Linked DNA regions of Longimicrobium terrae. The protein of the gene in region 1 interacts with the protein of each later gene in a pairwise test. Links are inferred from orthologs where the notes say so. Each region holds a gene or a part of one and is shown on either strand. Other genes may lie near its edges.

Region 1 (3,066 bases):
GGAGGAGACCTCCATCGCCACACGCATCACGCCATCGTCCGCGAACCGGCGCATCCACCGCGCGGCGTCCACCGGGCCGGGCGTCGTCAGTCCCTCCGTCCCCGGAATCACCTCGCCGTCCGCGCCGATCGCGCCCAGCGTGCCGACGTAGCCGCTGGGCCCGTCCGCCGCGAGCAGGTGGCGCAGCATGGCGGCGCTGGTCGTCTTGCCGTTGGTCCCCGTCACCCCGACGAGCGTCATCTCCCGCCACGGATCGCCAAAGAACTCCGCCGCAGCGAACGCCGTCGCCCGCCGCCCGTCGTTCACGACGATCTGGGGCATTCCGGCCGCTGGATCGATGCGCTCCACCGTCGCTCCCGCCGCGCCGGAATCCGCCACGGACGGCAGAAAGCGATGGCTGTCGCTCGCCGTGCCGACGACCGCGCAGAAGAGCGTGCCCCGCCCCGCCTCGCGCGAATCGGAGGTCACGTCCTCCACCACGCGCGCCGCGTCCTCCGCGGACAGACGACCCGCGAGCAGTCCCTCGCGTTCCAGCCGTGCTTCGATGGCGCCCAGCGTGGACTGGCGGCTCATCGGCCTCCTCCGTTGATGACGACGGTGTCGCCGCGGGTGGCGGTCTGCCCGGCGGCCGGCTGCGTGCCCGCGACGGAGCCGGTGCCCCGCACGCGGACGTGCATGCCCAGCGCGTGCAGGCGCCGCGCCGCGTCGCGAAGGGGAAGGCCGGCCAGTTCCGGCATGGGCACCGCGCCGCCCGGCGGCGGTTCCCGGCGCGCCACCCCGTCCGTCTGCACAAAGACGTACACGCCCTCGGAACCCGCGGGAGGCGCATCCTCGCGCACGGGCCCGGCCGCGGCCAGCGGCGTCTGCGACGGAAGCCGGGTGGCCAGCAGGCTGCGGCGGTCCAGCCCCGGCGAGCGCGCGGCAAGGATCGCCTGCAGCGTTTCGCGCGTGACGGGCGCGGCGGTCAGGCCGCCGTAGTAGTCGCCGCTGGGCCGGTCCAGCCGGACGAGGATGGTGAGCTGCGGGTCACGCGCGGGAAAGAATCCCACGAACGTGGCGTTGTATTCGCCCGCGATGTAGCGGCCGCTGGCGCCCGTCCGCCGCGCGGTCCCCGTCTTTCCCGCCACCTCGAACGTGGAAAGCGACGCGCGGGTCGCCGTTCCGTCTTCCACCACGGAAACCAGGACGTCGCGGATCTGGTGCGCGACGCTGGCGGGAATCACGCGGCGCACCTCGCGCGGATCGTGGCGCTCCAGCGTCTGCCCATTGCGCCCGCGCACCTCGCGGACGAGGCGCGGCTCCATCAGCGTGCCGCCGTTGGCCAGCGCGCTGTAGGCCAGCGCCAGCTGCAAAGGAGTGACGGACAGTTCATATCCCGTCGCCAGCGAGGCGGGCGTCATCTTTGACCAGCGGTCCGGGCGGGGCAGCCGCCCCGACGACTCGGTGGGATACTCGATCCCCGTCGGCGTGCCGAACCCGAAGTCGCGCAGCACGCCGAACTGCTGCGCGGGGGTCAGCCGCGGCGCGAACTTCACCAGGCCGATGTTGCTGGACACGCGCAGCGCGTCGCGAAGCGTAAGCCAGCCATAGGGATGCACGTCGGTGTGCACGCGCCCCATGGGGTCCGTCCACGAGCCGTTTTCGCCGTTCACCTGCTCGCCCAGATTGGCGCGCCCCGTCGCCAGCAGCGTGCTGACGAAGAACGGCTTGAGCGTCGATCCCGCCTCGTACGGCTCGATGAAGGCCGACACGCCCAGCGCCCCGCCCTGCCGTTTGCTGACGGCGGCCAGGATTTCTCCCGTGCGCGGATCCAGCAGCAGCAGGTCGCCGCCCTTGGCGCCGGTGCTGTCGATGGCCTCGCTGAGCGCCGCGTCCGCGATCTCCTGCAGGTCGAAGTCGATGGTCAGGTAGACGTCGCCGCCATCCATCGCCGGAGCCACGGGGAGCGCGACGGACGCTTCCTTCCGCCCGCGTCCATCCCGCCGGAGGATCGAGAATCCATCGCGCCCGCTGAGCATCGAATCCAGCGCCTGCTCCATTCCGCCCAGCGCGCGTCCGTCGCCGCTGATCCCCCCGAGAACCTCCTTGCCCACGGTGCCCTGCGGGTAGAAGCGCTGCAGCTTGCGCTCCCAGTGAAAGCCGCGCGGATCGCCCAGCGTGCGCCGCTGGTCCGCCGTAAAGCTGCCGGGCAGCACCACCCACCGCCGCCGCGGATCCGTCGCGCGGCGCGCGTTGGCGCGCGGGAGCTTGAGGACGCGGATCAGCGAGCGGACCGCTTCATCGCGCTCCACCAGTTCATTCGGCGCCAGCGACAGGCGAAACGTCTCGCGCGTGAGCGCGAGCGGAACGCCGTCGCGGTCCAGAATGGCGCCGCGGCGGGCCGGCAGCGCCACCCGGGCCTGCTGCTGCTCCGCCGCTTCCGCCCGCCACTTGTCCCCCTCGAACCCCTGCAACTGCACCGCGCGGCCAATGACCAGCAGCGCCGCAATCCCGATCGATCCGATCAGAAGCCGCCGCCGGCCGCGCAGCCGCTCTTCCGTATCCCACGGCATGGTGCGGCTCATGGCGCCTGCTCCATGGCGGAAGCGGCCACGGGAAGCAGGATCACCTCTTCATCCCGGGCCACGTGCAGCCCCATCCGGCTGGCGGCACCGGTGATGCGGGCGCGCGTCTGCAGCGCCTGGATGCGGTTAGCCCACTCCACCCGCTCGGCCTCGGCGATGGACGTTTCGTTCTGCACGCGCGAAAGCTCCCGCTGCCGGGCCACGCCTTCCGTCTGCCGCCACACCACGGACGCCAGCGACCCCGCGACGGCCAGGACGAGCAGAAGACGGCCCAGCGCGGCGCGGCGGCGGGAGCGGCGCGCGGGGTCCACGGCGCGCGGCGCCTCCCAGGGCGCGGCTCCGCCGGAGCGGCCGCGCGCCGGACGGCGCGGAGACGGGAGTGCGTCCGCGGTCACGCCGCGCTCCATCCGCGAAGGTGGGCGCTGCGGGCGCGGGGGTTGGCGGCGATTTCCTCGGGCGTGGCGTTCATCGGCTTGCGGGTCATCAGTCTTCCCAGCGCGCG
Region 2 (3,193 bases), on another replicon or contig:
GCGCGCCGCGGCGCCGGCCGTGGCACCCGGCGCCGAAGGAGCGGGCACCGCGGTGGACATCGGCCGCACCTGGGCATACGCGGGAAGCGCGACAAGGCAGACGGCCAGTGCGGCCGCCCGTACGGAACCCACCACATCCACTCCGTTGCTGTTCAGCCGGACCCGTTCCGGCGGCGAGCGCCGCGAACCCTTCCCCGGGCCGCGGCGCTCGTGTACAACCCCGCAGGCCGCCGGGAGTTTCACCCCGCCGCCCGCTATCCCCGTACGGAGACCCGGCTTGGGCCCGGTCAGCGCCGTCCCGCGCCCGTGCTGTCCGGCGCGGCCGGCGGCGTGGGCTCCACCGGCGTCCCGATCACCCGCGGCTCGCGGCGCGGCTCCTCCGTCGGCGTCGGCCGCGGCTCCGGCGGAAGCGGCGTCTCCGGACGCGGCGCGGGCGGGGGCGTCTCACGCGGGCGCGGCGGCGCGGGCGTGGCGGGCAGCGGGTACGCGGGATACGTGGTCGTGGGGCGCGGTGCGGGCGCCGGCAGCTCCACGCTCCCCGGCAGCGGCGAGGTCAGCGAATCGCCGCGGCGGCGACGCTCCTCCAGCTCCGGGAAGTTGATACCGCGCTCGCGCAGGTCGCCCAGTCCCACCGTGTCGGGGTTGTAGCCCGTCGTCGAATAGTCCGAGTACGGCTCCACCGTGTAGGCGCCCATCTCTTCGTCCATCCACGCCGTGTCCATCGGCATCCCCGCGTACTGCCCGGAATCGCACATTCCCGGCGCGGGGGGCGATCCCACGAAGTACTCCGTGTAGGTGGCGCCCTTGGCGGGGCAGCCGGCCTGCACGGGAATCCCCGTCACCCGGTCCACCGTTTCCGTCGCCACCCCGCGCGGCGGCGCCCAGGCCGCGGGAACGCGGCGGGTCTGGTACACGCGGTTCATGATGCGCCCCCACACCGGCGCCGCGATGGTGCCGCCGGACGCGCCCGCGACGATGGTCTGCGGCTTGTCCATGCCGAACCACACGGCGCCCACCAGGTCCGGCGTGTACCCCACGAACCAGATGTCCGTGGCGCCGTTGGTCGTTCCCGTCTTGCCCGCCGCCGGTCCGCGGAAGCCCGCGGCGCGCACCGGCGTTCCCGTGCCCCGGTCCACCACGTCGCGCAGCATGCTGGTGAGCACGAAGGCGGTGGCGGGGTCAATGACCTGCGCCGTCCTGGGCTCCGCGCGGTACAGCACCTCGCCCGCGCTGTCCTCCACCCGCTCGATCACGTACGGCGTGGGCACCGAGCCGCCGTTGGCGAACCCCGCGTAGGCGCTCACCAGTTCGATCGGCCGCACCTCCGCCGAGCCCAGCGCCGTCGACGGGTTGTTGCCGATGGGCGTCTTGATCCCCATCTCCCGCGCCGTCTGGATCACCGCGCCCATCCCCACCTGCTGCGCCAGCTGGACCGTCACCGTGTTCTTGGAGCGGGTGAGCGCGTCGCGCACGGTGATGGGCCCGTCATAGCGGCCGGTGTAGTTCTTGGGCTGCCACGGCCGCCCGCCCGCGATCTGGATGGTGACCGGCGCGTCGTTGAAGCGCGTCGTGGGCTGCACGCTCTGCTCCAGCCCCGTCAGATAGACGAACGGCTTGAAGGCCGAGCCAGGCTGGCGCAGCCCCTGGTACACGCGGTCGAACTGGCTGTCACCGTAGTCGCGGCCGCCCACCAGCGCGCGCACCGCCCCGGTCTGCGCCTCCATCACCACGGCGAAGCCCTGCAGGTACGTGGTCACCCCGTCCTCCTGCTCCCCCTTGGCCGCGGGGTACCCGGGATGGCGGTACGCGCCGAACTTTCCATCCTCGATCGCGTCCGCCTGGCGCGCCACTTCCTCTTCCGAGGCCTTCTGCGCAACCGGGTCCAGCGTGGTGTACACCCGCAGGCCGGAGCCGCGCAACTCCGGGCCCACCAGCTCTTCCAACTCGCGCCGCACGCGCTCCTGAAAGTAGCTCCCCTGCTGCCCCGTGGGCTTCTTGCGCCGCGCCACCCGCACCGGGGTGTCGCGCGCCTCCTGCGCCTGTTCCGGCGTGATGTACCCCGACTTGGCCATTTCGCGCAGCACCAGGTCGCGGCGGGTGCGGGCGGCCTCGCGGTTTTCGCGCGGGTTGATGCGCGACGGCGACTGCGGCAGCCCGCCGATGAGCGCGGCCTCGGCGATGGTCAGGTCGTGCGCCGGCTTGCCGAAGTACGTCTGCGCGGCGGCGTCCACCCCGTACGCGCCCTCGCCCAGGTAGATGTGGTTCAGGTACAGCTCCATGATCTTGTCCTTGCCGAAGGCGCGCTCGATCTGCCGCGCCACCCGCACCTCCAGGATCTTTCGCCGGAACGACCGTTCCCGGTAGTTGAGCTTGTCGGGGAACAGGTTGCGGGCGAGCTGCATGGTGATGGTGCTGCCGCCCTCCTCCACCCCGCCCGCCTTGACGTTGCGGAACAGCGCGCCCATGAAGCGCTTCCAGTCCACCCCGCCGTGGCTGTAAAAACGGCGGTCCTCAACCGCGAGGACCGCCTTGGGCAGATAGTCGGGCATGGAGTCCAGCGGCACCACGTGGCGTGCGGCGCCGGCCAGCGTTCCCATGGGCTTTTCGTTCACGTCAAAGAGCTCGGTGCCCTCCGCCTGGTACTTCACCAGGTCGCTGACGGGGGCGCAGCCGCCCATGCCGCACGGCGCAAACCAGAGCCAGACGAAGGCGCCCACCCCCAGCGCGACAAGGATTCCAAAGGCCGTAAGCAGCTTGCGTCGCATGTCGATTCTGGAGATGGGGCATGGGGCGTCAGGGCTTTCGTCCGCCCTCCGCGCCCGGAGTGACATAGTCTTCCGGCCGGGGCACGCGCGGCTGGCCGGGGAACACGGGCCGTCCCGGAAGCTCGGGGGTGGGGTCCACGAAGATCATGGGCGCCGCCTCGCGCACGGGGCACCCCACCTCGGGAAGGTGGCGCGCGGAGAACAGGTCCTCCGTGCCGCCGCCGCACTCCGAGCTCAGCACCATGCGGCCGGAAAAGCGCCGCTCCACCACGTCGGAGGGGCGCGGCCAGGCCGCCGGAGGCTTCCGGTTTGCGTACGCCGTACGCATAACCCGCGCCCATACCGGCACCGCCATGGTGCCGCCCGTGGCCCCGCTCATGATGGTGTGCGGGTTGTCGAAGCCCACCCACACGCCCGCCAGCAGGTCC

The links. Proteins that work in one complex are often made in the same cells at the same time.
Region 2: the proteins of HNQ61_RS21820 (region 1) and HNQ61_RS25785 interact in binary tests that used the Escherichia coli proteins (3 or more experiments, as listed by UniProt). The link is inferred for Longimicrobium terrae from one-to-one orthologs.

Annotation. Positions count from the first base shown.
Region 1 is NZ_JACHIA010000018.1:74,583-77,648, forward strand. What follows is about bases 68-3,066. They hold HNQ61_RS21820 (penicillin-binding transpeptidase domain-containing protein), read right to left. Parts: upstream 2,565-3,066; coding sequence 570-2,564; downstream 68-569. Other genes in these bases: HNQ61_RS21815 (UDP-N-acetylmuramoyl-L-alanyl-D-glutamate--2,6-diaminopimelate ligase), read right to left, coding at 68-573; HNQ61_RS21825 (hypothetical protein), read right to left, coding at 2,561-2,959; rsmH (16S rRNA (cytosine(1402)-N(4))-methyltransferase RsmH), read right to left, coding at 2,956-3,066. Outside these bases: more of HNQ61_RS21815, read right to left, coding at 1-67. UniProt on the Escherichia coli protein: Essential cell division protein that catalyzes cross-linking of the peptidoglycan cell wall at the division septum. Required for localization of FtsN.
Region 2 is NZ_JACHIA010000026.1:74,786-77,978, reverse strand. Bases 27-3,152 are described here. They hold HNQ61_RS25785 (penicillin-binding protein 1A), read right to left. Parts: upstream 2,766-3,152; coding sequence 288-2,765; downstream 27-287. Other genes in these bases: HNQ61_RS25780 (PBP1A family penicillin-binding protein), read right to left, coding at 2,794-3,152; HNQ61_RS25790 (hypothetical protein), read right to left, coding at 27-132. In the rest of the region: more of HNQ61_RS25790, read right to left, coding at 1-26; more of HNQ61_RS25780, read right to left, coding at 3,153-3,193. UniProt on the Escherichia coli protein: Cell wall formation. Synthesis of cross-linked peptidoglycan from the lipid intermediates.